DNA from 4 places in the Xanthobacter sp. ZOL 2024 genome. Region 1 is predicted to be linked to each of the others. Evidence: predicted binding sites of a transcription regulator. Region 1 holds the regulator's gene; each other region holds the start of a gene.
What was found. The regulator LexA, encoded in region 1, represses DNA repair genes until DNA is damaged. The targets are predictions, from matches to a motif close to TGTTCNNNNTGTGTTCNG.
Positions count from the first base shown of each region.

Region 1 (7,267 bases):
AGCGGGCTCCGGCCGGCTGGTGCTCTGGCTCCCCGTCGCCTTCACCGTGGGGGTGCTGCTCTATTTCGGCGCATCCCATGAGCCCTCGCTGCTGGCCGCAGCTGCGGTGGCGGCACGCCGCCACCCGCTCGCCTTTGCGCTGGCGACGGCGGCCCTGGCTGTTTCCCTCGGCTTTCTCGCCGGCGTCGTGCGCACTGCGGCGATCCTGCACGTGCCGGTGGCGCCTCCCAGCCACGCGGTGCGCCTCACCGGCTATGTGGAACAGGTGGAGCGGCGCCCGAAAAGCGACCGCATCCTGCTGCGACTCGATCCCGGCCCGGTGAAGGGCCTGGCGACGCCGCCGGAGCTGGTGCGCCTGTCGCTGCGCAAGGGCACGGCGCCGAAGGTGGGCGACCATGTGTCCCAGCTGGCGCGGCTGTTGCCCCCGCTGGAGGCGGCCCAGCCCGGCGCTCACGATTTCGGACGGGCACCCTGGTTTCGCGGCATCGGCGCTATCGGATTCGGCCTGGGGCGGCCCCAGCTGCTGCCCGGAGCCGACCCGCCCCTCAACGTGCGGCTCGCCATGATCGTTTCCGACGTCCGTGCGGCCTTCGCCCGACGCATCGACGCCAGCCTGCAGGGTACGCCGGCGGCCATCGCCGTCGCCCTGGTGGCCGGAGACCGCACCGCCATCGCGCCCCAGGTGGAAGAGAGCATGAGGGTGTCGGGCCTCACCCACATTCTCTCCATCTCCGGCCTCCACATGGCGCTGGTGGCGGGGACCCTGTTCGCGCTGGCGCGTGGTGCCCTCGCCCTGGTGCCCGGCCTGGCGCTGCGCTGGCCTATCAAGGGCACTGCCGCGCTGATGGCGCTGGTGGGCAGCGCCGGCTATCTCATCCTGTCCGGCAACGAGGTGCCGGCCCAGCGCTCGTTCGTGATGACGGCGCTGGTGCTCGGCGGCGTGCTGGTGGGGCGCCGCGCCCTCACCCTGCGCACCGTGGCGGTGGCCGCCCTGCTGGTGCTCGGGCTGACACCGGAAGCGGTGCTGGAACCGGGCACCCAGATGTCTTTCGCCGCCACTCTGGCGCTGGTTGCCGCCTATGAGCGGTTCCAGCCTCTGCGCGCCATGCCCCAGCCCGAAAGCCGGACCGGGCGCCTGGCCATGGCCCCGCTGGTGTTCCTCGCCGGCATCGCCGTCACCTCCCTGGTGGCCGGGCTCGCCAGCGGTCCCTATGGCGCCTACCACTTCCAGCGGGTGGCGCCCTATGGCCTGCTCGCCAACCTGCTGGCCATGCCCGCGGTTTCGCTCCTGGTCATGCCCTTCGGTCTCGTCGGCGTGCTGCTGATGCCGTTTGGCTGGGATCAACTGGCCTGGCCGGTGATGGGCAAGGGTATCGAGATCATGGTCGGGGTGTCCGACTGGATTGCCAGCCTGCCCGGCGCCGACGCCCGCTTCGATGGTGTCCGCACCGCTACGGTCGTCTGGTTCACCCTGGCGCTCCTCACGCTCTGCCTGCTCCGCGGCGTCTTGAGCCTCATCGCCGCGCCGCTGCTGGCGCTTGCGGTGGCCTCCAGCGGCCCGCCACCGCGACCGGATGTCCTGATCGCCACCAATGCCGCCACCGTCGCCGTGCGGGGACCGGACGGCCGCCTCGCCATCCTCGGCGCCAGCCGCGCCCGGCTGGTGGCGGAGCAATGGCTCGAGCGGGAAGGGGATCCGCGCACAGCCCGCGACCGCGACCTCGCCCGCTTCTACCGCTGTGATGGTCTGGGTTGCACCGCGCCGCTGCCACAGGGCGGCACAATCGCCGTTTCCACAACGCCGCAGAGCCTCGCAGCCGATTGCATGAACGCCCGCATCGTCGTCACCCGGGACACGCCGCCGGCCGGATGCCCGGCCCGCGTGCTGACGCCGGAGAGCCTCGCGGCCACCGGCACGCTGACCTTTCATGTGGAAGACGGGCAACTGCGCGAGGTGCCGACCCGCTCCCCGCAGTACGACCGGCCGTGGACGCGCACGGCGGTGCCCTTTCCAGATCCCTCCCGCGCGCCACAAACGCCTGCGCCCGCCGATCGCAGCGCCGACGACGCAGCAGAAGAATGAACGTCAGTAACGCCGCATCAAACCGATGAGCCGCCCCTGGATCCGCACCCGATCCGGACCGAAGATGCGTGTCTCATAGGCCGGGTTGGCGGCCTCCAGGGCAATGGAGGCGCCCTTTTTTCGCAGCCGCTTCAGGGTTGCTTCCTCGTCGTCCACCAGCGCCACCACGATGTCGCCGGTGTCGGCGGTGTCGCACTTGCGGATCAGCACCGTGTCGCCATCCAGGATGCCGGCTTCGATCATGCTGTCGCCGCGCACCTCCAAAGCGAAATGCTCGCCGGTGCCCAGCATCTCCGGTGGCACGTTCAAAGTGGCGTTGCGGCTCTGGATGGCGGAAATGGGCGTGCCGGCCGCGATCCGGCCCATGACGGGGACGGCGACGGTCTGCCCCGCCTCCTCCTCGTCTTCCACCGTCGGGCGCACCTTGCCCAGGCTGCCTTCGATCACCGCAGGGGAGAAGCCGCGATTGGCGCCACGGGGCACGGTGAGGCCTGGGGCGACACTGTCCGGCAACCGCACCACCTCCAGCGCCCGCGCGCGATTGGGCAGGCGACGGATGAAGCCCCGCTCCTCAAGGGCGGTGATGAGCCGATGGATGCCAGACTTCGACCGCAGGTCGAGCGCATCCTTCATCTCGTCGAAGGAGGGCGGAACGCCAGTTTCCTTCAATCGTTCATGAATGAAGCGAAGCAGGTCATATTGCTTCCGCGTCAGCATCTCGCGCCCCCAATTACGGTGCGGTCTGCTGCAGGAGCGCGCACCCGTTCCAGCCCGGACGGGGCACGCCATGTTCTGCAGCCGAGCCGCAACCCGCGAAACAAATCATGAACAGTTTTCTATCTGTTCCTTTTGTGTTCCGCAAGGGTGAAGATCCGATTAAAGCGGCCTAATCCTCGAAAGGAATGATCTCACAGGGGTCGCCCGCCTGCCCGGCGGGGGCGAAAGGGGGGCGCACCAGGAGGCAATCCGCCGCCGAGAGAACGCTGAGCATGGCGCTGTCCTGCGAGGCGAAGGGCGTCACCCGCACCGAGCCATCCGGATCGTGCGCCATCCGCGCGCGCATGAAGTCGCGGCGCATGTCGTTGGCCGGCACCGCCACCGCCAGCCGGGCAGGAGCGGTTGCGGCAGCGGCCGCGCTGTCACCCTGCATGGCCCGCACCAGGGGTTCCAGGAACAGCAACGCGCAGACGTGGGAGGAAACCGGGTTGCCCGGCAGGCCCAGGCACCGCACGCCCTCGCGGCTGCCGAACATGAGTGGCTTGCCCGGGCGCAGGGCGATCTTGTGCACGAAGAGTTCCACCCCTTCCGCACGCAGCGCCGGCGCCATCAGATCGTGATCTCCCACCGAAGCACCGCCGGACGACACCAGAAGATCAAAGGCGCCGCCCAGGGCGCCGGCCACCACCGCGCGGATGGCCTCCAGGTCGTCGCCCACCAGCCCAAGGTCGGTCACCTCCGCGCCAGCGCGCCGGGCCAGGGCCGCGAGGCCGAATGCGTTCGACACCACCACCTCGCTGAGCGCACCGGTAGCATGGCCGGGCAGCACCAGCTCATCGCCGGTCTGAATCAGCGCCACACGCGGACGCCGCGCCACCGGCACGGTGGCGTGGTTCATGGCTGCTGCCAGCATCACGTCACGCCCGGTGAGGCGCCGGCCGGCGCTGAGGCCCGCCCGCCCTTCGGTAAAATCGCAGCCGCGCTTGCGCACGTTGCGCAGCGCCGCTGTCGGTGCCGTGGTGGTCACCGCATCGCCATCACGCGCCGTATTCTCCTGAATCACCACCGTATCGGCACCCTCGGGCACCACCGCGCCGGTGAAGATGCGCACCGCCTGGCCCGGTCCCACCGTGCCCGCGAAGGGCCGGCCGGCGGCCGATTCGCCGATGACGGTGAGGCGGGCGGGGGTCTCGGCGATGTCGGTGCCCCGTACGGCATAGCCATCCATGGCCGACATGTCCGCCGGCGGCTGGGACCGGCGCGCCACAAGGTCGTCGGCGAGCACACGGCCCACCGCCTGGCCCACGGGCACATTTTCTATTCCCAGCAGCGCCGCTGATGCGGTGACGCGGCTCAACGCCTCTTCAACGCTCATCAGGGCCATGATTTTCAATCCTTCTTTTGCCGCCCATGCGCGTTCAGGCGCCGGCCTGCCACAGGCCGCTGCGGCCGCCGGACTTCTCCAGCAGGCGGATGCCGTCGATGCGCATGCCGCGATCCACCGCCTTGGCCATGTCGTAAACGGTGAGGCAGGCCACCGACACGGCGGTGAGCGCCTCCATCTCCACCCCGGTCTGGCCTGCGGTCTTGACCCGCGCGGTCACCCTCAGGCCGGGCAACGCGGCATCCGCCTCCAGCGCCACCTCCACCTTGGAGAGCATCAGCGGATGGCACAGGGGAATGAGATCGGACGTGCGCTTGGCCGCCATGATGCCGGCGATGCGCGAGACGCCGAGGACATCGCCCTTCTTGGCATTGCCGGACAAGATGAGCTCGAGGGTCGCCGCCGCCATCACCACGTGGCCTTCTGCCACCGCCTCGCGGGAGGTGATGGATTTCTCCGACACATCCACCATGCGCGCGGCGCCGTGCTCGTCGAGATGGGTGAGGCTCGCCATGGGAGTGAGGGCTCGCGGGAGGGAATCGTTATATGCAGCCGGGAAGATGGCCCCCCCGGCGCATCCTGTCCACCGCCCCGTGCGCGGCCGAACCGCGCCCATCAGCCTCAGCGCAGCCGCGTCCAGGTCTGCGTCTTGCACAGGGGCGCGATCACACAGCCCCGCAGTTTCAAGCGGTTGTCGCCATCGAGCACGATGCTGCCCGAATAGGTCTTGCCGTCATCCGCATTATAGATGGACCCGCCGGTCCACTCCGATGGCCCGCCGGTGAAGCCGGTGAGAATGGTGAGGCCTTTCAGCGCCCGCCCGCGCAGCCCGGCATTCTGGTTGTGAACATCCTTCAGCGCCGGATCGGCCTTCAACCCCTCCGACGACACCAGCCGCCCGCACAACGCGTTACCGCAATGGGTGATTTCCACCTGTCCACCGCGGGTCGGCGTCTGCCACAGGCCGGTCGGATCCGCCGCCAGCGCCGGCGTGCTCAAGAGACCGAGCACCACCGCGAACGAAAGGGAACGCACGCGCATCATCTTCCTCCCAATGTGGGCCGGCCTCTTCTGGGCCGGTCCAGGCATTAAGGCGGAAACTGACGTATACGGCAAGCCTAGGACGCAAGCAGCCGTGAGGTGGCGCAAGCGACATCATCCTGGCGCATGAGGCTTTCGCCCACCAGGATGGAGTGAATGCCCACGCCCGCCAGCCGGGCCACGTCCGCCGGGGTGAAGATGCCGCTCTCGCCGATGATGATGCGGTCGTCCGGCACCCGCGGCGCCAGGCGCTCGCAGGTGGCAAGGCTGGTCTCGAAGGTGCGCAGATCGCGATTGTTGATGCCGATCAGCCGGCAGGGCAGGGCGAGGGCGCGGTCGAGCTCGCTATCGTCGTGCACCTCCACGATGGCATCCATGCCATATGCCGCCGCCGCCGCCGCGAGATCGGCGGCGAGGGCGTCATCCACCCCGGCCATGATGATGAGGATGCAGTCGGCCCCCCAGGCCCGCGCCTCGGCCACCTGATAGGTGTCGTACATGAAGTCCTTGCGCAGCACCGGCAGCTTCACGGCCGCACGGGCGGCCTTGAGGAAGTCCGGCGCGCCCTGGAACGAGGGGGCATCGGTGAGCACCGAAAGGCAGGTGGCGCCGCCGCGCTCATAGGCCCGCGCCAGCGCCGGCGGATCGAAGTCGGCGCGGATCAGGCCCTTGGAGGGGCTGGCCTTCTTGATTTCGGCGATGAGCGCCGTCTGGCCCTCGGCGATGGTCTGGGTGAGCGCCTCGGCGAACGGGCGCACCCGTGGCGCCGCCTTGGCCGCGGCCTCCACCTCGGCGAGCGGATGGGCGCTCTTGGCGGCGGCGATCTCGTCGCGCTTGTAGGCTTCGATGCGTGTGAGGATGTTGCTCATCAGGCCGCCTCCCCCGCGGCTGCCTCGGAGACGCGCACCAGCGCATCCAGCTTGGCTTTTGCCGCCCCCGAATCAAGGGCGGCCGTGGCCATCTCCACCCCCTGGCGCAGGTCGGACGCACGGCCGGCCACCACCAGGGCGGCGGCGGCATTGAAGACGGAGACGTCGCGATAGGCATTGCGGGCACCGTCGAGCACGGCGCGCAGGGCCGCCGCATTGACCTTGGCGTCGCCCCCCTTCACCGCCTCGGCCGGTGCGCGGGTCAGCCCCACGTCCTCCGGAACCACCTCGAAGGTGCGGATGTGGCCATCCTCCAGCACGGCGATGTCGGTGGCGCCGGAAATGGAGATTTCATCGAGCCCATCGGCGCCGTGCACCACGAAGGCGCGTTCCGCCCCCAGGGTCTTCAGCACTTCCGCCAGCGGAACGATCCACGACTTGGCGAACACGCCCAGCATCTGCAGCTTGACGCCGGCGGGATTGGCCAGTGGGCCCAAAAGGTTGAAAATAGTGCGGGTGCCGAGCTCCACGCGGGTGGGGCCCACATGCTTCATGGCCTGGTGGTGCGCCGGGGCGAACATGAAGCCGATGCCCGCCTCCTCGATACAGCGGCTGATGCCGGCCGGCGGCAGATCGAGCCGCACGCCCAGGGCGGCCAGCACATCGGCAGCGCCGGACTTCGAGGACAGGGCCCGGTTGCCGTGCTTGGCCACCGGCACGCCGGCGCCGGCGGTGATGAAGGAGGCGCAGGTGGAGATATTGTAGGAGCCGGACGCATCGCCACCGGTGCCGACGATGTCCACCGCGCCCGCCGGGGCGGTGACGGGCAGCATCTTGGCGCGCATGACGGAGACCGCGCCGGCGATCTCGTCCACCGTCTCGCCGCGCACCCGCAGTCCCATCAGCAGAGCGCCCATCTGCGAGGGGCTGGCCTCGCCCGACATCATCTTGTTGAACACGAGCGCGGATTCATCCCGGCTGAGGGTCGCGCCGGTGGCCACCTTGCCCAGCAGGGGCTTGAACTCGTCAGTCATCTGTCGTCCTCAGCTCTGGGCCTTGCGCGCATTGAAGGCGTCCGCCAGCTCCAGGAAATTGCGCAGCAAAGCGTGGCCGTTCTCCGAGGCGATGCTCTCGGGGTGGAACTGCACGCCGTGGATGGGCAAGGTCTTGTGG
Region 1 covers NZ_CM128808.1:3,917,636-3,924,902, reverse strand. The annotation lists gene ACU4E7_RS18000 (ComEC/Rec2 family competence protein) at 1-2,083, shown strand, start outside; gene lexA (transcriptional repressor LexA) at 2,087-2,800, opposite strand; gene ACU4E7_RS17990 (molybdopterin molybdotransferase MoeA) at 2,970-4,184, opposite strand; gene moaC (cyclic pyranopterin monophosphate synthase MoaC) at 4,219-4,698, opposite strand; gene ACU4E7_RS17980 (DUF2147 domain-containing protein) at 4,806-5,228, opposite strand; gene trpC (indole-3-glycerol phosphate synthase TrpC) at 5,303-6,094, opposite strand; gene trpD (anthranilate phosphoribosyltransferase) at 6,094-7,128, opposite strand; gene ACU4E7_RS17965 (anthranilate synthase component II) at 7,138-7,267, opposite strand, start outside.

Region 2 (7,267 bases), 1.0 Mb from region 1:
GAAGCGTTGCCGATACGTCAGGATGTCGAAAACATCCGACAGACGGCGCGGCGGGCCGTCAGCCCGCATCTCAAACCGGTCCAGGTAGAACAGCAGCATGGCCGCGCACAATCCCGCCGCCGCCAGCTTGCCGAGCCAGCCGCCGATCCCCGCCGAGAAGGGCACGTCGAAGGCGAGATGCAGCATGGCGAAGAAGCCGGCCTGATCAAAGGTGAGCACACAGGCCAGGGTCAGCCAGATGGCCAGGAACGGAAGGCGTCGCAATGGCCGCGAGATGCGCTCGTAAAGCAGGATCATGGCGATGCAGTCGAGGAACAGCAGCGCCGTGCCCCACAGCATCAGCCCACCGAGCTGATCGAGAAAGGAGAGCTCGCCGCTACCCGCCAGTCCGCCCACGTCACGGTGCAGGCGCAGCACCGCCACGAATGCGATGAGGAAGAGATTGCCGAACAGCAGCCCATAAATGGGCTGGCGCGCCACCTGCGCATCCTCGCGGATATAGACCAGCAGCAGCAGCGCCAGCTTGCCCGAGAACATCACCACCGAGCCCGGCGAGAGGGAGGCGCCCAGCGGCAGGGCGACATAGAAGCTCGCCGCCAGATAGGTCTCCATGAAATGGATGCTGCCGAGTGCGCAGAAGAACGTGCCAATGCCGAGGGTGTTCCGCCAGCGGAACAGGCCCAGCATGGCGGCCACGTAAAGCACCAGACCGATGATCAGGAGCATGATGTTGACGAAAGGCATGGGTGCTGCGCATCTGGCCGCGGCACCGCCGAGCCGGGCGCGCGGAAAACCATTTCGTGCGCGCCACCGGGTGGGCGTCGCGCTGCAAGGCGAGCGTGGCTGCCGCTGCAACGCCCAAGTCGATCTAGCCATCTCCGCCCGGTGAACGCAAGTTGTCGCGCGGCGGCGGCGCCTCTCTTCCGCGCCTTTTCGACAGCATCGGCGCGCGGGGCTTAAACCTTCTCGACGAAGGTCTCGATCACCCGCTTTTCGCCGGCCTTGTCGAACAGCACGGTGAGCTTGTTGCCGTCGATGCCGGTCACCTCGCCATAGCCGAACTTGATGTGGAACACCCGCTCGCCGGTCGTGAAGGCCGAGCTCGATGTGGTGGAGGTGGCGAGCAGGGTGCCCTCGATCACCTTCGGTCCACGCCGCTCGCTCCCCCAGTTCTGGCCCCCGTTGTAGCGGCCATTGCGCTCGCCAGAACCGCCCTCCGTCTCGTTGCGCTGGTTCTGGGCGCGCTGCCAGCCGGGGGTGCCATAAGAGGAGCTCGAGAAGGGGCTCGCCCCGGCGCGGTCGAAGCGGCTCGCCCCATAGCTGCCGCCATAGCTGGAGCCGCCCCAGCCGGAGCCGCCGCGGCTTTCCTCCACCTGCACATGGGCATCGGGCAACTCGTCCAGAAAGCGGCTCGGCACCGTGGAATTCCACAGGCCGTGAATGCGCCGGTTGGAAGCGAAATAGATGCGGGCGGAGGCCCGCGCGCGGGTGATGCCCACATAAGCGAGCCGCCGCTCTTCCTCCAATCCCGCCTTGCCCTGCTCGTCGAGGGCCCGCTGGTGGGGGAACAGGCCTTCCTCCCAGCCGGGCAGGAAGACGGTGTCGAACTCCAGGCCCTTGGCGGAATGCAGGGTCATCACCTGCACCGCATCCTCGCCGGCGCCCTGCTCGGTATCCATCACAAGGGAGATGTGCTCCAGGAAGCCGCCGAGATTCTCGAACGGCTCCATGGAGCGCACCAGCTCCTTCAGGTTTTCCAGCCGGCCGGCGGCCTCGGCGGAGCGGTCCTTCTGCCACATCTCCGTATAGCCGCTCTCGTCGAGCACGATCTCGGCCATCTCGGTGTGAGACAACACGCGGGCCTGCTCGCGCCAGCGTTCGAACGCCTCCATCAGCCCGCGCAGGGTGGCGCGCACCTTGGGCTTCAGCTCTTCACTCTCGGTCAGCACCCGGGCCGCCTCCTGCAGCGGCACGCCGGCGGCGCGGGCGACATCGTGGATCTGCTTGAGGGTGGCGTCGCCAATGCCCCGCTTGGGCACGTTGACGATGCGCTCGAAGGCGAGGTCGTCAGAGGTGGAGTTCACGCAGCGCAGATAGGCCAGCGCATCGCGGATTTCCGCCCGCTCATAGAAGCGCGGGCCGCCGATGACCTTGTAATTGAGCCCCAGCGTGATGAAGCGGTCTTCAAACTCGCGCATCTGGAACGAGGCGCGCACCAGGATGGCGATCTGCGAGAGGGCATGGCCCGCCCGCTGCAGGGCCTCGATCTCCTCGCCGATGGCGCGGGCCTCCTCACCGGAATCCCAAGCGCCCGTTACGGTCACGCGCTCGCCATCCTCCCCTTCCGAGAACAGGGTCTTGCCGAGCCGCCCCTCGTTGTGGGCGATGAGGTGGGACGCAGCCGCCAGGATATGGCCGGTGGAGCGATAATTGCGCTCCAGCCGGATCACCGTGGCGCCGGGAAAATCGCTCTCGAAGCGCAGGATGTTATCCACCTCGGCGCCGCGCCAGCCATAGATGGACTGGTCGTCGTCGCCCACGCAGCACACGTTGCGCGAGCCCTGGGCCAGAAGCCGCAGCCAAAGATATTGGGCGACGTTGGTGTCCTGGTACTCATCCACCAGCAGATATTTGAACTTGCGGTGGTATTCGGCGAGCACATCGGGATTTTCGCGGAACAGGCGGATGCCTTCCAACAGCAGATCGCCGAAATCCACCGCGTTCAGCGCCTTCAGCCGGGCCTGGTAGGCGGCGTAAAGAGCCGCGCCCTTGCCATTGGCAAACACCGCGCCCTCGCCGGCGGGCACGTCCCTGGGGGACAGGCCGCGGTTCTTCCAGCCATCGATGGTGGCGGCCAGCAGCCGGGCGGGCCAGCGCTTCTCGTCGATGCCCTCGGCGGCCAGCTGCTGCTTCATCAGCCGGATCTGGTCGTCGGTATCGAGAATGGTGAAGCCGCTCTTCAGCCCCACCAGCTCATGGTGGCGCCGCAGGATCCGCACGCCGATGGCATGGAAGGTGCCGAGCCAGGGCATGCCTTCCACCTGGTCGCCCACCATGGAGGCGATGCGCTCCTTCATCTCCCGCGCGGCCTTGTTGGTGAAGGTTACCGCCAGGATCTGCGAGGGATAGGCGCGGCCGGTGGCCAGGATGTGGGCGATGCGGGTGGTGAGCACGCGGGTCTTGCCGGTGCCGGCACCGGCCAGCACCAGCAGCGGGCCCTCCAGGGTTTCCACCGCCGCCCGCTGCTCCGGATTGAGCCCGTCGAGATAGGGCACGGGGGCGGCTGCCGGTGGCGCCATGGCGGCGCGCGCCCGCGCGGCGATGCCGCCGGGACGCGGCGCCGGAAGCTCGGGAGCCGGCGCGCCGGCGTTGCGGAAGGGATCGGAGGGCATGCTCAAAACGGTCGACTCAATGGCCCCATGATTCTGTGAAGAGAACAAAATGGCACCAGCCCCGGCCAAAGGCGAGGGCCTCGTGCGCGGACCGGGGTTGCGCTGACAGGGCGGGGCGGTTCAGTCGGCGGTCGGCTTCGGCAAGTGCACCACGTAGAACTTACGCACGGCGGTGACACTTTTCCAGGTGCCGGTGAAGCCGGAGGGGATGACGAAGGCGTCGCCGGCGGTGAAGGTCTCCGTGTGCCCCGAGGCATCGGTCAGCTCCACCGTGCCCTCCAGCAGCATGCAGAATTCATCCTCGTCATACTTCACCGCCAGGGTCGAGGCCTGCGACGCCCAGAATCCCGCCGAGAAGGCGCCGGTTCGATCCTGATACCACTCATGAACGGTCGTCGCCGACGTGGGGTCCACCGGCGGCTTGGGATCAAAGCGGATGGGGCGAACGTGCGGGAGAGGGGGCATCTGAAGGTCCACAATTGCAGTGCATGCGCCACGGGGCCGGTATTTTATGAATCTAGCATGGTGGCGCATCCGGGTGGTGAGGGATCCTTCGCGGGCGCCGGTGCACGCCCTACGAGGCTTGATATGACGTTGCGGAAGAGCTTTCAAAAGCCTCCGCCACTCGCATAAGCTGCAGGCGGCGGCAGCTTGGGGGTGGGGTGGCATGTCGGAAGTGAATGACCGAGCGGAGGATGCTCATGGTGGTCCGCCCGCAGGGCCAGTTGGGCCTTCCATCCTGTCTTGGTTCTGGATCGTGGTCGGGTCGCTCATCACGGGTGCGGCGCTGTTCTGGCTCTACGACCAGGTGCTGCTGGCTTGGCAAGTGCGCGGCTATGTGGCTGAGATCGGTACTGCGTTTGGTCTCAATGCGCATCTCACCAACGCCATATTCATCGTCTCCCTCGCCGTCGTCGCCTTCTGTCTGCGGCTGTCCTTCTCCTTGTCTAAGCGGCGGCGCACCGTCGGGCAGCTGGCGCTGCTGACGCTGCTCGTGGGGCACTCGCTGGCGCTCTGGTCGGCTTCGCGCCTGAAGATCGAGGGGCGATGCTATGTGGTGACCCGCACGGGCATCACCTACAATGAGCATCCGGGCCTGGATCCGGCGACCGGTCGCCCCTGTCGCCCGGTGACGAACGAGCTTCAGGAGCGGCTGCGCGCCTATGAAACCGGAGCGCGGCCGACTCGTGTGACGGAGGAGAACCCAACATTCTTTGATCCGCGCACCGGTGAGCCGGTGATCTGGTTCTACCGCGACGCTCAAGGGACCATCGAACTGTTCAATCTGATGGGGTTCCATCCTCTGACGGGCGAGGAACTGACGCCCATCAACAAGGAGGTGGTGGCCCAATGGCAGGAGGGCCAGCGGCGGCGTGTTGCATTGCCCACCCGGGCGCCGCAGAGGATCGATCCGGCACGGGGGGGCTTTTTTGACCCCATGACCGGTGCGCCGAGGGCTTGGTATGTGGTCGCGCCGAACGGCGTGCTCGAGTTCTTCGACAGCCCCGGCTTCCACCCGGTCACCGGCGAGCCGCTGGTGGTGGTCACGCGTAGCGTGGTCGATGCTTGGCAGGCAGCGGCGGCGCAGGCGGCACGGGAGCGTGCCGAGGAGGCACGCCAACGTGAGCAGGCGCAACGTGCCGAAGCGGAGCGGGTGGCGCGGGAGCGCCAGGAGATGGCGGAGCGGGTGCAGCAACAGCAGCGCGCGGAAACGGAAAAGCGCCAGCAGGAGAAGGCCGCGGCAGAACGCTGTGACACTCTGGCGGCCAATCCCAACGACAAGCGACGTGGCGCGACGGCGGGCGTGCCTTATGAGGTGCTGAAGCTGCAGGCGCGTGACGCCTTGGAAGCGTGCGAGGCGGCGCTTGAGGCCTTTCCCGACGAATTGCGCTTCCGCTACCAATATGCTCGAGCCATGCAGTTTGTGGATCGAAACAAGGCATTCGAGCTGCAGAAGGCGAATGCGGCGCAGCTCTATCCCGCCGCTTTCGACAATCTTGGCTGGTTGTATGTGTCATTGCGCAACGATTATCCCACCGCCATCCGGCAATTCAACACGGGGGTGCAGCTGGGCGATCCCGATTGCATGGTCAGTCTAGCCGAGCTTATCAGCACTGGTCGTTACCCGGTGGATAATCCGCAGCAGGAGGTTCTCCGGCTTTATGCCCGCGCGGCCGAACTCGGGCATCAGCGGGCGGCGGAGGCTTATCAGGAGACCAAGGAAGCGCTGGCGGAGCATCAGTTCCAGCAGCAACAGCAACGGGCGATGCAAGAGCAGGCGATCGGTATATTCGGTAAGCTTCTGAATGGCATGCCCCGTCGCTGACGGGGCATGCTGAACGTCAATCACCCCCCCCTTCTCGCTGAGGCTCCTGGCGTCGCATCAGGAGTGCGCCGGCGCTGAAGAAGGCCAGCAGCACCGCCACGCCGGCCCTCTGGCTGCCGGTTGCCGCGGTGACGATGGCGACGCTGGTGGGGGCGGCGAATGAGGTAATCTTGCCGGACAGGGCGAACAGCCCGAAGCACTCGGCGAGATGGGCCTCGGGCGCGAGCCGCACCAGCAGGGTGCGCGAGGCCGCCTGGAGCGGGCCGGCCACCAGGCCGATGAGGAGGCCGAGGCCGAGATAGAACCGCTCCGGCAGCGTGGCGAACAGCCCATGCGCCGGCGCTGTGGGCACCAGCCCGAACAGCAGCGCGTCCCGCGACAGGGACAACAGGCCGACACAGGAGAGGATCAGGCAGGCCAGGGCGCCGCGGATGACCGTGCGGGCCCCCAGGCGGTCGTCCAGCCTCCCGCCCGCCAGCGCGCCGATGGTGCCGGTGATGGTGAGGGCGATGCCAAAAAGGCCGATCTGGATGGCGCCCCAGCCGAACACGCCGGCGGCGTAGATGCCCCCGAAGGCGAACAGCGCCACCAGACCATCCGCGTAAAGCATGTTGGCGATGAGGAAGCGGGCGAGGGTGGGGCGGGCCCGCAGGCGGGGCAGCAGCGCCCGGATATTGCCGAGGCCCACCTTGATCGCGGCGCCCGGTGGGAGCCCCGCGGGCGGATCCGGTACCAGGAGCAGCAGCGGCCAGACGAGCAGGGCGAACCACAAGGCGGTGAAGGGGCCGGACAGGCGATCGCCTTCACGGCTCGCCGCATCAAGGCCGAAGGCGGGTGGCGTGCCGAGGAGGGTGAGGCCGCTGTCCGGCTGGGTGGCGAAGAAGCCGAGCATGATCGCCAGCGAGACGAGGCCGCCGAGATAGCCCATGGCCCAGCCCGTGCCGGACAGGCGCCCGAGCTTCTCCGCCGGCACCAGGGACGGCATCATGGCGTTATTGAAGACGGTGGCGAACTCGACGCCGATGGTGCCGATGGCGAACGCGGCCAGGATCAGGGGGATGCGGCTTGCGTCCCCCGGCGTGGCGAACCACAGCAGCGATGCACCCCCCATGAGCATGGCGCCGAACAGCACGATCCAGGGCTTGCGGCGACCAGAGGCGTCGGCGATGGCGCCGAGCACTGGCGAGCACAGGGCGATCACGAGGCCTGCGGCGCCGGTGGCGAAGCCCCAGAGCGCCTGCCCTTCGGCCGGTGTCGCCGCTACCGCCGTGGCGAAATACGGCGCGAAGACGAACGTGGTGATGAGGGTGAAATAGGGCTGGCATGCCGGATCGAACAGGATCCAGGCGAAGATGGCGCGCCGGCTGGCGCGGTCTGACGCCTCAGACGGCATCGGCATACGCATCTCTATAGCCATTCTGACAGCAGCGGTGGCGGTCGGGGCAAGTGTCTTTTTTTGGTCCTATCACAATTGTTTTCACATCCTGAGGCTGTTGCTCGTGTGTCGTCACTCTTTTTGCTCTCATTCTTGAATGAATGCTTGTTTGAG
Region 2 covers NZ_CM128808.1:2,886,873-2,894,139, forward strand. The annotation lists gene ACU4E7_RS13275 (diguanylate cyclase) at 1-744, opposite strand, end outside; gene ACU4E7_RS13280 (ATP-dependent helicase) at 957-3,392, opposite strand; gene ACU4E7_RS13285 (cupin domain-containing protein) at 3,513-3,857, opposite strand; gene ACU4E7_RS13290 (hypothetical protein) at 4,060-5,718, shown strand; gene ACU4E7_RS13295 (MFS transporter) at 5,735-7,117, opposite strand.
Region 2: the regulator LexA is predicted to act here: its motif matches at 3,433-3,450, upstream of ACU4E7_RS13280 (ATP-dependent helicase).

Region 3 (7,267 bases), 630 kb from region 1:
TCGGCGAGCATCACGGCCGTGGTCGTCTTGCCGACGCCGCCCTTCATGTTCGCCACGGCGACAACCCGCCCGTTTCGCTCCAGCATCCCCATCCGCCCCGCCCGCACACGAAGAACGCCTCAGTTAAGGTGTGCCACGCCCTCAGCGCAACCCATAACATCGATGGATCGCGCGCCCGGTCGCGGTCAAATTCGCGCATCGCGCCGGAGCGCCGCCGGCCTATTCTCGGGCGATCTTGTTTTCCGGTGGTGTTGGTCTCGGGTGACCTTGACGGGGAGAGCGGACGTGCGGCGCGCGTTGCCTATTCTGTTGTGCTTCAATGCGGGCTTCGTGGACACGGCGGGCTTCGTCGCCCTTGGGGGCCTGTTCACGGCCCATGTCACCGGCAACATCGTCACCTTCGCCGCGGCGCTCGGCGAGGGCCGGACGCCGGCGGTGGGCAAGGTCATCGCCATGCCGGTGTTCGCCTTCGTGGTGGTGGCGGCCATGCTGTTCAGCCGCGCCATGGCAGCCCGCGGCCTCAACGGCTTTCGCATGCTGATGGCGGTGAAGCTGGTGCTGCTGGCCCATGCGGCGCTGGTGGCGGTGCAGCTCGGTCCCTTCACCGACGTCAATAGCCCCTCCGCCCTGATGACGGGCATGACCCTGGTCAGCGCCATGGCGCTGCAGAATGCGCTCCATCGCACCCACCTGGCGGATGTGCCGCCCTCCACCATGATGACCGGCACCGCCACCCAGATCCTGGTGGATGTCGCCGGCCTGTGGCGGCCCTCACCCGAGGCAGATGTCGGCGCCATGCGGGCGCGGCTGGGGCGGTTCGGCTTGAATTTCCTGGCCTTCCTCGGCGGCTGCGCCCTCGCCGCCTTCCTCTACCTGATGATCGGCATGTGGTTCCTGCTGGTGCCGCCCTTTGTGGCGATGGCGGAGATCTTCACCCTGCCAGCCGATTCCGAGCCCGCGCCGGCGGCCCGGGCACGGTGAGCGCGGCCAAAGAAAACCCCGCCCTCCGGCAAGGAGGGCGGGGTTCATGCGCACGGCACGGACCGGCTCAGTAGAGGCCGGTCAGCCAATAGAAGCCGATGACGAAGAACACCGCCGCCGTCTTGATGAGGGTGATGGCGAAGATGTCGCCATAGGACTGGCGATGGGTGAGCCCGGTGACCGCCAGAAGGGTAATGACGGCGCCGTTGTGGGGCAGCGTATCCATGCCTCCGGACGCCATGGAGGCGACGCGGCTCATGACCTCCAACGGGATGTTGTAGGTATGAGCGAGGGCGATGAACTGCTCCGACATGGCAGCGAGCGCGATGGACAGGCCGCCCGAGGCCGAGCCGGTGATGCCCGCGAGGGTGGTCACCGTGATCGCTTCGTTGATGAGCGGGTTGGGAATGGCCGACAGCGCCGACTTGATGAGCAGGAAGCCCGGCAGCGCCGCGATCACGGCGCCGAAGCCATATTCGGTCGCGGTGTTGAGGCTGGCCAGCAGCGCGCCGCCCACGGCATCCTTCGAGCCGGCCGAAAACTTGGCCTTGATGGGCTTGAAGGCGAACAAAAGCACCGCCACGATGCCGAGCAGCAGCGCCGCCTGCACCGACCAGATGGCCGCCCAGGTGGCGGTAGGCACGCTCACCACCGGGCCGCCTTCCACCAGAGTGGCGGTGGCGGTGGGCGGGAACCAGGTGGGAATGAGGCGGGCAAACACCAGGTTGGCGATGCCCACCACCACCAGCGGCGCCAGGGCGAGCCAGGGCGAAACCAGCGGCACGCTCTCGTCCACCACCACCTCGTTGATGTGGCCGGTGCCGTAGCCCTCGCCGCGCTTCTGCGCCTGCTTGCGGCGGAATTCCAGATAGCTGAGGCCCACCACCAGGATGAAGGCGGTGCCCACGAAGCCGAGGATGGGCGCGGCATAGGCCGTGGTCTTGAAGAAGGTGGTGGGGATGATGTTCTGGATCTGCGGGGTGCCCGGCAGCGTATCCATGGTGAAGGAGAAGGCGCCCAGCGCCACCACAGCCGGCAGCAGGCGCTTGGGAATGCCCACCTGGCGGAACATCTCGGCGCCGAACGGATAGACCGCGAACACCACCACGAACAGCGACACGCCGCCGTAGGTCAGGAGCGCGCCCACCAGCACGATGGAGAGAATGGCGCGGCCCGGCCCCAGGAGCTTGACGATGGCCGAGACGATGGAGCGCGAGAAGCCCGACAGCTCAATCAGCTTGCCGAACACCGCACCGAGCAGGAACACGGGGAAGTAGAGTTTGATGAAGCCCACCATCTTTTCCATGAACAGGCCGGAAAAGACGACGGGGACCGCGCCGGGTTCGGTGAGAAGCACCGCGGCAAGGGCGGCGACGGGCGCGAACAGGATGACGCTGAAGCCGCGGTAGGCCACGAACATCAGGAAGAAGAGCGCCGCAAGGCAGATGATGAAGCTCATCGGCGTTGGATCCAAAGCGAGAATGAATGGAAGAGACGTCGAGAATCGGCGCCCGCCTGGAACACGGGCAAAGGTAAGCTAGCCTGCCATAATGCTGCTGGCGACTCGAATTATGTTGGTATGCCCTAAGCTGTACCGCGACGCACCCGGTTGGCCCAAGCCATTGACCCAACGGAATATCATTCAGAAGTATGAGAAGTTCATATGAAACAACCGCCCCGGCGGGGCCGGAGCGGTTGTGCAGCGCAGAATTATTATAATGCATCGCACAATACGTGACGTGCGACGCAAACTACTCGAAAGGCCGCTCAGGGCATCAGGGCGATCTGCTCCAGCCCCAGGGTCTCGGGGAAGCCCAGCACCAGGTTCATGTTCTGCACCGCCTGGCCGGACGCGCCCTTCACCAGATTGTCGAGGGTGGAGAGGATGATGGCCCGGCCGGAGACGCGATCCGCCACCACGCCGATGAACACCATGTTGGAGCCGCGCACGTGGCGCGACTGCGGTACCTTGCCGAACGGCAGCACGTGAACGAAGGGCTCGCCCTTGTAGAAGGTGGCGATGAGCTTGTGCAGATCCTCGGCGGTGGCGCCGGTGGTGCGCACATAGATGGTGGCGTAGATGCCCCGGTTCATGGGGGTGAGGATGGGCACGAACACGGGCACCACCGGCCGGCCGGCGGCCTTGGTATATTCCTGGTCCAGCTCGCCCATGTGCCGGTGCGAGCCCACCGAATAGGCATGGATGCCCTCCGAGACCTCGGAGAACAGCATGGCCTCCTTGGCCGAGCGGCCGGCGCCGGACATGCCGGTCTTGGAATCCACCACGATGCTTTCCGGCTCGATGGCCCCGGCTTCCAGCAGCGGCACCACGGGCAGGATGGCGGTGGTGGTGTGGCAGCCCGGATTGGCCACCAGCCGCGCCTTGCGGATGTCGTCGCGATAGATCTCGACGAGGCCGAACACCGCCTCCTGCTGCAGCTCGAGAGCCGCATGGGGGTGGCCGTACCACTGCTCATAGGCGCCGAGATCGCTCAGCCGGAAATCGGCGGAAAGGTCCACCACCTTGATGCCCGGCGTGGTCTCGAACAGGGTCTTGATCACGGTCTGGGTGGTGCCGTGGGGCAGCGCGCAGAACACCAGGTCCACCGCGGAGAAATCCACCTCCTCGATGGTCACCAGCTTCGGCAGGTCGAACGGGGCGAACTGCGGGAACACGTCCGCCATGGCCTGGCCGGCCTTCCGATCAGCCGTGAGCGCCACGATCTCCACCCGCGGATGGCGCAGCAGCAGGCGCACCAGCTCGGAACCGGTGTAACCGGAGGCGCCGAGAACCGCGACCCTTGCCTTTGCGTCCGCCATCTTCCTCTCCTGCATCCACGCCCAACGCCCGGCCCGAGACAGACCGGCCAACAGGCTGACGACGTGGGGCATCGGTCTCTACACCGATCCCTTGGCAGGGAAAAGACACAAGCCCACCCGCCGCCGGCACGGGGCCGCGTAGGGGGGACGCCCACCGTTGCCATTCTGTTCCCCTTTGCGGCGCACTCGGGCACTATGGGGTTCCGATGTTCGCGCCTGCGGAACGATTCGCGTGCGCGGCCCCCCTCCCTCTGCTATCGACGCGCCATGTCCGATACCGACGACCTCTTCGGCTCCGCCGCCCGTGCCCGTCCCGCCACCAAGGCGTCTGCCCGCTCCAAGACCCCGCCCGTCCCCGCCATGGCGTCGGATTATACCGCCGCCCATATCGAGGTTCTGGAAGGGCTGGAGCCGGTGCGCCGGCGGCCGGGCATGTATATCGGCGGCACGGATTCCAAGGCGCTGCATCACCTGTTCGCCGAGGTGATCGACAATTCCATGGACGAGGCGGTGGCCGGCCACGCCTCCTTCATCGAGGTGCATCTGGGGACCGACGGCTACCTGACCGTCGCCGACAACGGCCGTGGCATCCCGGTGGAAGAGCACCCCAAATTCCCCGGCAAGTCGGCCCTCGAAGTGATCATGACCACGCTCCACGCGGGCGGGAAGTTCGACAGCAAGGTCTATGAGACCTCCGGCGGCCTGCACGGCGTCGGCGTGTCGGTGGTGAACGCCCTGTCCGACCATCTGGAGGTGGAGGTGGCGCGCAACCAGACCCTCTACCGCCAGACCTTCGCCCGTGGCGTGCCCGATGGCCCGCTCACCGAGGTGGGGCGCATCACCAACCGGCGCGGCACCCGGGTGCGCTTCCATCCCGATGCGGAGATCTTCGGCCCCGCCGCCCGCTTCGAGCCGGCGCGGGTGTTCCGCATGGCGCGGTCCAAGGCCTATCTGTTCGGCGGCGTGGAAATCCGCTGGTCCTGTGATGCCGACCTCCTCAAGGGCATCGAGGGCGTGCCGGAGAAGATGGTGTTCCGCTTCCCGGGCGGCCTGCGCGACTATCTGGCCATTGATCTGGAAGGCCAGACCCTGGTGCATCCGGACATCTTCTCCGGCCGCATCCAGAAGCCCGGTGGCCACGGCTCGGTGGAATGGGCGGTGGCCTGGGTGGCCGATGGCGATGGCGGCATTGCCTCTTACTGCAATACCATCCCGACCCCCGATGGCGGCACCCATGAGAACGGCTTGCGCGCCGTTCTACTGAAGGGCCTGAAGGACCATGCGGAGCGCTCAGGCCAGGGCAAGCGCGGCGCCGCCATCACCGGTGACGACGTCACCACGGGCTGCGCTGCCATGCTTTCCGTGTTTGTGCGCGAGCCGGAATTCCAAGGCCAGACCAAGGATCGCCTCGCCACCACGGAAGCCGCGCGCATCGTCGAAAGCGCCCTGCGCGATCCCTTCGACCACTGGCTCGCCGCCAATCCGGCCCAGGCGAGCCGGCTGCTGGAGCATGTGATCGACCGGGCCGAGGAACGCCTGCGGCGCAAGCAGGAGCGGGAGATTTCCCGCAAGACCGCGGTGCGCAAGCTGCGCCTGCCGGGCAAATTGGCCGACTGCTCCAATAGCGAGGCGGCGGGCTCAGAGCTGTTCATCGTCGAAGGCGATTCGGCCGGCGGCTCCGCCAAGCAGGCCCGCGACCGCAAGACCCAGGCGGTGCTGCCCCTGCGCGGCAAGATCCTCAACGTGGCCAGCGCCGGCCGCGACAAGCTGGCCCAGAACCAGCAGATTTCCGACCTCACCCAGGCGCTCGGCTGCGGTACCCTCGGAGCGTATCGGGATACCGACCTGCGCTATGAGAAGGTCATCATCATGACCGACGCCGACGTGGACGGCGCCCATATCGCCTCGCTGCTGGTGACCTATTTCTTCCGCCAGATGCCGAAGCTGATCGAGGAAGGCCACCTGTTCCTGGCGGTGCCGCCCCTCTACCGCATCACCCAGGGTGCCAAGACCCTCTACGCCCGGGACGATGCCCACAAGGACCGGCTGCTGAAGAAGGAATTCTCCGGCAAGGGCAAGGTGGACGTCGGCCGCTTCAAAGGCCTCGGCGAGATGATGCCGGCGCAGTTGAAGGAGACCACCATGGATCCCCGAACACGCACCCTGCAGCGGGTGAGCATCGAGGATGCCGAGCGGGCCGCCACCATCGACATCGTCGAGCGGTTGATGGGCAACAAGCCGGAAGCGCGCTTCGCCTTCATCTCCGAGCACGCCGCCTTCGCCGACGAAGACCTGCTCGACATCTGAGCCCGCCGGCGGGCCTATTCGCTCTCGGCAGGGCCCACGGCGCCGCCGCGGGGGGCCAGCCGGGAGGCCGGCCAGGCGATGGCCACCATCACCACCCCGCACAGCACGAACACGGCGGTGGGGCCGAAGCGATCGGCCACCGTGGCGTGGAGAATGGCGCCCACCGCCTGGCCCACGAAAAACGAAGTGGCGAACAGCGCGAGGGCCGAGCCGCGCGCCTCGGGCGCCAGTTCGGTGGCGAGGATCTGCAGCACGTTGTGGATCATGTAGAAGCAGAAGCCCGCCAGGGTGAACATGCCCAGCGCCAGAGCGAACATGGGCGCGACGGCGGTGGCCATGAGCAGCAGACCCACGGTGGCCGCCCCCACCCCGGCCATGCCGCCAAGCCCCAGCGCCCGCACCAGCACCGGCACCGCAAAGCTGTAAAAGGCGCCGCCCACGGCGAAGCCCCCCAGCATGAGGCCGGCCTCCACCGCATCGCCGAAGCCGTGCGCCACCATCAGCGGCGCCATCATGGGAAAGGCGCCGAAGGTGAAGATGCCTTCCAGGGCCACCACGCCATAGACCTTGATGGACAACGGGTTGCGCAGCACCATGCCGTATCTGGCGATGGAGGTGCCGAACGAGAGGGGCCCGCGCGTCTGCAGTTCCTTCATGCCCAGCATGCAGGCAAGAGCCGCCACCGCCGCCAGGGCGCTCGCCGTCCAGAACACGTCGCGCCAGCCGGCATAGGCGGCGATGAAGCCGGACAAAGCGGAGCCGGAGAGCTGGCCGAGCACCAGCGCCAGCAGGATGCGGCTCAGCGCCACCGGCCGCTGATCGAAGCTCACCCGATCGCCCACCATGGCCAGCACCACGGGAATGATGCCGCCCGCGAAGGCGCCGGAGAACACCCGGGTGACCAGCAGTACCTCATGGCTGCCGGCCAGCGCCGAGGCCGCCAGCCCCAGCGCCAGAACCGTGAGGTTGACCCGCACCAGCCGCAGCTTGCCCACCGCATCGCCGATGGGGCCGAACACCAGCTGGAATGCGGCGTAGGGCAGCGTGAAGGCGCTGGCTAGCACCGCCACCTGCGCCAGCGAGACCCCGAGATCGGCAGCCAGAATATTCAGCATGGGATCGACGGCGCGCAGGGAGAACGCGCTCGCGAATGCGGCGA
Region 3 covers NZ_CM128808.1:4,549,158-4,556,424, forward strand. The annotation lists gene ACU4E7_RS20815 (ParA family protein) at 1-92, opposite strand, end outside; gene ACU4E7_RS20820 (YoaK family protein) at 286-981, shown strand; gene ACU4E7_RS20825 (GntP family permease) at 1,049-2,440, opposite strand; gene argC (N-acetyl-gamma-glutamyl-phosphate reductase) at 2,749-3,801, opposite strand; gene parE (DNA topoisomerase IV subunit B) at 4,069-6,108, shown strand; gene ACU4E7_RS20840 (MFS transporter) at 6,123-7,267, opposite strand, start outside.
Region 3: the regulator LexA is predicted to act here: its motif matches at 3,957-3,974, upstream of parE (DNA topoisomerase IV subunit B).

Region 4 (7,267 bases), 1.6 Mb from region 1:
CCCGCGTCGGCGGCACACCTACCCCTCATCGTCGAACAAAGGCAAGTTCGGCGGAAGAGTGGCAGGGTCCCGCTGGGGTTCCGGCAGGCCCAGGTGACGGAAGGCCAGCGCGGTGAGCAGGCGGCCGCGCGGCGTGCGCTGGATGAAGCCCTGCTGCACCAGATAGGGCTCGACGATCTCCTCGATGGCGTCCCGCGGCTCCGAGAGAGCCGCCGCCAGCGTATCCACCCCCACCGGCCCGCCGCCGTAGAATTCGGCGATGACGGTGAGATAGCGCCGGTCCATGGCATCGAGGCCGAGGCTGTCCACCTCCAGCGCCGACAACGCGCGATCGGCGATGGCCCGGTCGATGGCCTCGGTCCCCGCCACCACGGCGAAGTCACGCACCCGCCGCAGCAGCCGGCCGGCGATGCGTGGGGTGCCACGGGCACGGCGGGCGATCTCAGTGGCGCCATCGGGCACGATGGCGATGCCCAGCACCTTGGCGCCGCGCACCACGATCTTCTCCAATTCCTCCACCGTATAGAACTGCAGCCGAACCGGAATGCCGAAGCGGTCGCGCAAGGGCGTGGTGAGGAGGCCGGAGCGGGTGGTGGCGCCCACCAGGGTGAATTTCGGCAGGGAAATCTTGACCGAGCGGGCCGCCGGCCCCTCGCCGATGACGAGATCGAGCTCGTAATCCTCCATGGCCGGATAGAGGATTTCTTCCACCGCCGGCGACAGGCGGTGGATCTCGTCGATGAAGAGCACGTCGCGCTCTTCCAGATTGGTGAGAATGGCGGCGAGGTCGCCCGCCTTGGCGATCACCGGGCCGGAGGTGGAGCGGAAGCCCACCCCCATCTCCCGCGACATGATCTGCGCGAGCGTGGTCTTGCCGAGGCCGGGCGGGCCCACGAACAGCACGTGGTCCAGCGCCTCGCCGCGGGCGCGGGCGGCCTTGATGAAGATGTCGAGGTTGGCGCGCGCCTGGGCCTGCCCCACGAACTCGCCCAGCATCTGGGGCCGCAGATGGAGCTCGGCGTCGTCGTCGCGCTTTTCGCCCGAAAGAAGGCGGGTGTTCATGTCCGAGCCCTGTCGCACCTGCGTCGCGCCGGATCAAGTGCGATCCCGCGCGACAATCACATTCGCCCCCAACGCGCCCCGGCGGAGGGCCACCGCAGATCCCTGCCGCTACTTCGCCAGTTCCCTGAGCCCGAGGCGGATCAGCGTCTCGGTGGTCGCGCCCTCCCCCGCATCGCGCAAGGCGGCGGCGATGGCGGTGTTGGCCTGGGGCGGACCATAGCCCAGATTGACCAGGGCCGAGATGGCATCGGCCACCGGCCCGCCATCCAGGGTCACGGCGCCCCCGGCCCCGGTCTGCGGCAGGCCCATGTCGGCGGCGAGGCCCCCGGGCACCTTGTCCTTCAGCTCGGTGACGATGCGGGTGGCAACCCGCGGCCCCACCCCCTGGGCGCGGGCGATCATGGTCTTGTCGGCCAGGGTCACCGCCTGCGCCAGCTCCGAGGGGCGCAAGGTGGAGAGCACCGCCAGCGCGATCTTGGTGCCGATGCCCTGCACCGTCAGCAGCAGGCGAAACCAGTCCCGCTCGCTGTCCGAGCCGAAGCCGAACAAGCGGATCTGGTCCTCGCGCACATGGGTTTCGATGACGAGGCTGGTGGCCTCCCCCATGCGCGGCAGGTCGCGCAGGGTGCGGGCGGAGCAATGCACCAGATAACCCACCCCATGGACATCGAGGATGAGGTGATCCTCGGCCACCGTGTCCACCAGCCCCTTGAGCTTGCCGATCATGCGCCTGCCCCCGGCGTCGCGGCCCCGCTCACGCCAGCGCCGCCCACAAAAAGACCCCGCAGGCGACCACGCCGAGCCCGGTGCGCACCATGTGCAGCTGACCCCAATTGGCGAGCAGCAGGCGGGTGTCCGGTCCCGGCTCGCGGCTGGCCATCAGCCGGCGATTGGTGGGCATGATGCCGATATAAGTATAGGGCCAGTTGGCCAGCAGCAGCACGCCGCCCGCCAGCCACTGCCAGTTGCCGGTCTGGGCGAACGCCCCGGCGCCCAGCGCGAAGCCCGCGAGCGCCAGGCTCGCCTGCATGGCGAAGCCGCGCGCATAGGCGGGCTTCCATTGGCCCAGGGCCGCGCCGTCGGCCAGGCTGAGCCGCGCCGGCTGCTCCACCACGTTGATATAAAGTGCCGCCCCGGTGAACAGGGCCGCCACCAGCAGCGCCAGATGCCCCAGAACCATCCGCCGGTTCCCCTCGCCACGATCCATCGGCCATCTCTGTATCCGCCCCGGCCTCGTTGCCATCCTACAGCGCCGCGCGCGCCCGTGCAGCCGCGCCGCGATGGTGGGCGTGGGTGACGGCGATGGCCAGCGCATCGGCGGCATCCTCGGTTTCCGGCGTCGCCTGCGGCAGCAGGATGGAAATCATCATGCGGATCTGCGCCTTCTCCGCCCGTCCGGCGCCCACCACGCTCTTCTTCACCAGGGTGGGGGCATATTCGGCCACGTCCAGCCCCATCAGGGCCGGCGCCAGCAGCACCACACCACGCGCCTGGCCGAGCTTGAGGGTGGACGAGGGATTCATGTTGACGAAGGTCTCCTCCACCGCCGCCTCATCGGGCCGGTGCGCGTCCAGCACCGCCATCAGGCCATGGTGGAGCGCGGCGAGGCGCGCGCCCATGGGCGCCGTCTCCGGCGGCAGAATGGTGCCGCACGCCACATAGCGCAGGCGCGGCCCCTCAGCCTCGATCACCCCCCAGCCGGTCCGGCGCAGGCCGGGATCAAGACCAAGGATGCGAATGGCGCGGGTGGCGCGAATCGGTGCGGCAGTCATGGCCACAAACTGCCCCCTCACCTGTCGGGAGAAAAGTGCGAAAACGTACAAATGGTGAACAAATAAAACCTACCCCACCGCGGCGGTGGCCCCACGGCGATCGTCGCAAGGCCTCTCGACGCAGAATCTACCGACACCAGATCTGCCGACACCAGATCTGCCGACACCAGATCTGCCGACACATGCGCCCCTGCGCCCGGGCACCGCAGGTGGCGGCGCCATTCACCGCCGCCACGTCACTGCTTGGCGGCGATGCGGTTCTTGGAGAACAGCATGGCATTGGCGGCCATGTGCTCGCCGGCCTCACTGGCGTTCCATTCCGGCAGCACCGCCACCTGGTTGGACCCTTCGCTCTGCGGCTTAGGCACGAAGGCGGCCGCGGCCCGCTTGGCCTTCGCCAGCACGGCGGCATCGGCCTCCTTCACCAGGGCATCGCGCTTGTCGGCGCTGTCCTGGTCGCCCTGGGCCGCGGCGATCTCGAACCAGGTGAGCGCCTCGGTGAGGTCGCTGGTTCCCGCCATGCCGCGCGCGAAGATGATGCCAAGATTGTGCTGGCTATCCTTCAGGCCGAGATTGGCCGCCTTGCGGAACCATTCGATGGCCCGGCCCCAATCGGGCGCGCCGTCGATGCCCTGGCTGTAGAGCACCGCCAGATTGTGCATGGCCCGCACATTGCCCTGCTCCGCCGCCCACTTATAGAAGCGATAGGCCTCATCCATGTTGTGCAGCGTGTTCTCATAAAGGCTGCCGAGCCGGTAAGCGGCCGGGGCGAAGCCGTTCGACACCGCATAGCCGAGCCATTTGATGCCGGCATCCAGGTCCACCGGCACGCCGACGCCATCGGCATATCGCACGCCCACTTCGTAGGCCGCCGCCAGGTTGCCTTCCAGCGCCGCCGTGCGCAGCGGCTGCGGGCCGGTGGGCACCGGCAGCTCGGCGGTGGTGCTGGTGGGCCCCTGCGTGAGCACCGCCGAGGGCACCGCGGCGGACTTGAGCCGCTCGAAGGTCTGGGTCGCCCGCGCCATCAGCGCATCGCGGCTGCTCCACGCCGCGGCGCCCGTCGCCGTCAGCAGGAGCACGAGACCGCTGGCGGCGATCAACGCCGGCGACACCCGCCGGCGCGCCGGCCGCGACGTCGCCCGCGACATCTGCCGCTTGCGCCCCAGCGCATGGCGATCCACCCGTGGCCGGGCGGCCGCCTCCGCCTTGGTCGTCTCGGCGTCGCGGGCGTCCTTGCGCTCGCGACCGGAGCGCTCCACCCGCAGCGTCTTGCGCGGACGCGACCCGCCAGCCGGCTCACGGGGCTCCGCCCGCAGCTCGGCCCGGTTCATCTCTTGGGCAGCCGCCTGCTGTGGACCCGCGTCTGTCGGGCTCGCCTCCTGCGGATGCCCGTCGGCCGGCAGGCCGGCGAAGACTTCGGCCCAGGCATCGGGCTCCGGCGCCCACGCCGCATCTCCGGCATCCCGGTCCCGCGCATCCGCAGCGATCGCGTCGAGATCCATCGCGTTCCGGTCCAGCGACCCCACATCCGGGGCCCCCGCATCCAGGCGTTCCTCATCCAGCGTCACGAAATTCAGGGTCGCCGGATCCTGGCCACCGGCATCCCTTCCCCCACGCACCGGCGCCACAGGGGGCGCGGCGGCAGCCGGGGCCTGCGGATCGGCGACCTGAGGATCGGCGACCTGGGGATCAGCGACCTGGGGATCAGTGACCTGGGGCGACCAGACATCGTCGGCGGTGCGGTCGAGCACCACCGGGGCCTCCTGCAGATCCATGCCGGGGCCCTCGCCCATCAGCATGCTGGCGCGGCGCTCCACCTCGGTCTGACGGGCCTCCAGGGCGGCGAGACCGCGCTTGAGGCCGACCACCACCGGTCCTTCGGTGTCGGTGGAGACCTTGCGGGTCACCGCTTCCACGGCCTCCTCCACCGCTCCCTGGGCGGCCACGACGGACGCGTGGCGCACGCCCCGCAACTCCTCCATCACGGCGCCGATCGCGTCCTCGATGCCGTCGAGCCGCTGCAGATGCACCTGCGCGCTCTGGAACCGCTCGGTGAGCGCCATCAAATGGTGTTCCACCACCTCGGCCAGCGGCGAAACCACGGCCGTGCCGGCCCCCTGCGCGACGTCCAGCCGGTCCAGCACCGCCCCGAGCCGCTCCGCCAGATCCGCGCCCAAGGCGGGAGACAGGCGGCTCAGCTGGGCGCTCACGCCATCCAGCCGATCATGCAGGGTGCGCACATTGGCTTCCACATCGCGCCGCAGTTCCTCGGCGCTGGCGCTCTGCCCCTCGCGGGCCCGCGCCTCATAGGCGTCCACCCGGCTCAGCAGCGCCTCGGCATTGCGCTCCAGGGCGCTGGTGGCCTCGGCCACCCGCTGGGCGGTTTCCTCGCCGGCGCGGGTGATCTGCTCGGCACATGCCGCCAGACGCTCTGCCAACGGCTGCAAGGCGGACCCGGAAAGGGTGCGGGTGACCAGCGACTTGAGCTCTGCCGACTGCGCCTGCAGCCGCGCCATCTCCACCGGATCGATGGCCTTGGCGTTCAGAATGTCGATCTTGCGCGCCAGCAGATCGAGGCCGGCGGACAGCGCCTCGAACCGCTCCGGCGCCCGCATCTCGTCGAGGCCGGCCCGCACCGCCATCAGCTCGTCGGCCAACAGCGCCACATCGTCCTGCCCGTCGCCGAGCCCGCCGATCCACAGATCCTCCACCCGGTGATGCAGCAGGGTGATGGCCCGGTCCATCTCCACCACGGCCCGGCGCGGCGCCGCATGCGAGAGGCGCGCCCGCAGATCGGCCACCTCCGCCTTCAGCGCCTCCACGGCGCCCATGGCGAAGGCCGGAGCCCCATGGGGCGGATCATAGGATGATGGGTCGACCCAGGTGTCCGGGCCGGCCGAGCCGCGCGCCTTGCCCGAGGGCCAGGCGGCCGGGGGGCGGGGGGCGGGGTTCCAGTCCCGATCGTTCACGGCGCCGGTGTCGCCGGCGCGACCCTCCCGCGCCGGGTACCCCTCGTCGCGGATCTGAGCCTTAGCCGCGGAGCCCGCCCAGGTCGTGCGCTGAAATCGCTCCATGTCCGCCTCCCTGCGGCCGGAGGAGAGAACCTGTGAGGGTGCCCAACTACCATGCTCGCACTGCGGTGATTCGTGATCTGCAGCATCTCGCGAACGTGGTAAATGAGGGGTTAAGCCGGAAATTTTCGTTTATTTTCAACGTCAGGTAACGGTTACTTTCCCTAACGGTAGCCCGTTGTCTCTCCCGGCGACGCCCGGCATCACGCTACAAAGGTTGCCGTGACGGAGCGGAACTTGCCAGCGGAATTGTACCGCCAGCCCGCTTTCAACCCGGGACTGCGGCGCCCTGCGCCAAGGTCGATCCGGGCGGATGTCACGGGTGGTGGTCCCTCCGGCCGGCTCCAGCCCCTCCCTGGCGATCCAGCAGATGCCACGGGATGGGCGCGACGGTGCGCCGGCGGCTACGGGTCCGGTCCCCTCCACCCATCCGGCGAACGGGCCGTTCGCCGCCGCCATCTGTGGCGCCCGCCGCCCGGGCGCCATGACGAGCAGCACTGGAACCGCGCGCTCCCGCTCCGCCCCCAGCCCGAGCCGGACGCAGATTGAATGACATGGGAGTGACCCTGTATGGACGCGAATACCTACGAACTCGGCCGTGGCCTGTCCCATCCGGTGGCCATGCCCCGGCCCGATGGCAAGGTCGACGCCCTGGGCAAGGCCGAGGACGTGTTCACCATCGGTGACCTCGCCCGCGAGTTCGGCACCACCCTCCGGGCCCTGCGCTTCTATGAGGACAAGGGCCTGATCGCGCCGCGCCGCGACGGCATGACCCGGCTTTACTCCGCCACCGATCGCGAGCGGCTGAAGGTGATCCTCAAGGGCAAGCAGCTCGGCTTCACTTTGGCCGAAATCCGCGCCCTGGTGGCCGCCCACACCGGCGCCGCCGCCGATCACGATGCCGCCCAGGGCCTCGCCCTGACCCGCGAGCGCTGCCTGAAGCAGCTGGCCCAGCTGGAGCGTCAGCGTGGCGAGATTGACAGCGCCATCGCCGAGCTGCAGTCCATCGCCAACAGCCTGGCGGCCTGATCCCCGCCCACCGCGCCCTCCCCCGGGAGGACGCGGTGGCTGATGTCAGAAAAGTGGTATTTTAAAACCTCAGCTGGCCACTCACTCGGCCATCTTGGCCAGCAGGGTCTCGGACAGCTCGAAATTGGCGGTGACGTTCTGCACGTCGTCATTGTCCTCAAGGCTGTCGACCAGCCTCAGCAGCTTCTCGCCGGTCTCGTCGTCCACCGCCACGGTGTTCTGCGGACGCCACACCAGACCCGCCTTGCGGGGCTCGCCGAACTTGGCCTCCAGCGCCTTCTGCACCTCGGCGAGGCTTTCCGCCGCGCACAGCACCTCATGGCCGTCCTCGTC
Region 4 covers NZ_CM128808.1:2,313,818-2,321,084, reverse strand. The annotation lists gene ruvB (Holliday junction branch migration DNA helicase RuvB) at 19-1,062, opposite strand; gene ruvA (Holliday junction branch migration protein RuvA) at 1,171-1,788, opposite strand; gene ACU4E7_RS10680 (DUF1772 domain-containing protein) at 1,817-2,269, opposite strand; gene ruvC (crossover junction endodeoxyribonuclease RuvC) at 2,307-2,834, opposite strand; gene ACU4E7_RS10670 (hypothetical protein) at 3,071-5,908, opposite strand; gene ACU4E7_RS10665 (MerR family transcriptional regulator) at 6,527-6,934, shown strand; gene ACU4E7_RS10660 (YebC/PmpR family DNA-binding transcriptional regulator) at 7,016-7,267, opposite strand, start outside.
Region 4: the regulator LexA is predicted to act here: its motif matches at 2,878-2,895, upstream of ruvC (crossover junction endodeoxyribonuclease RuvC).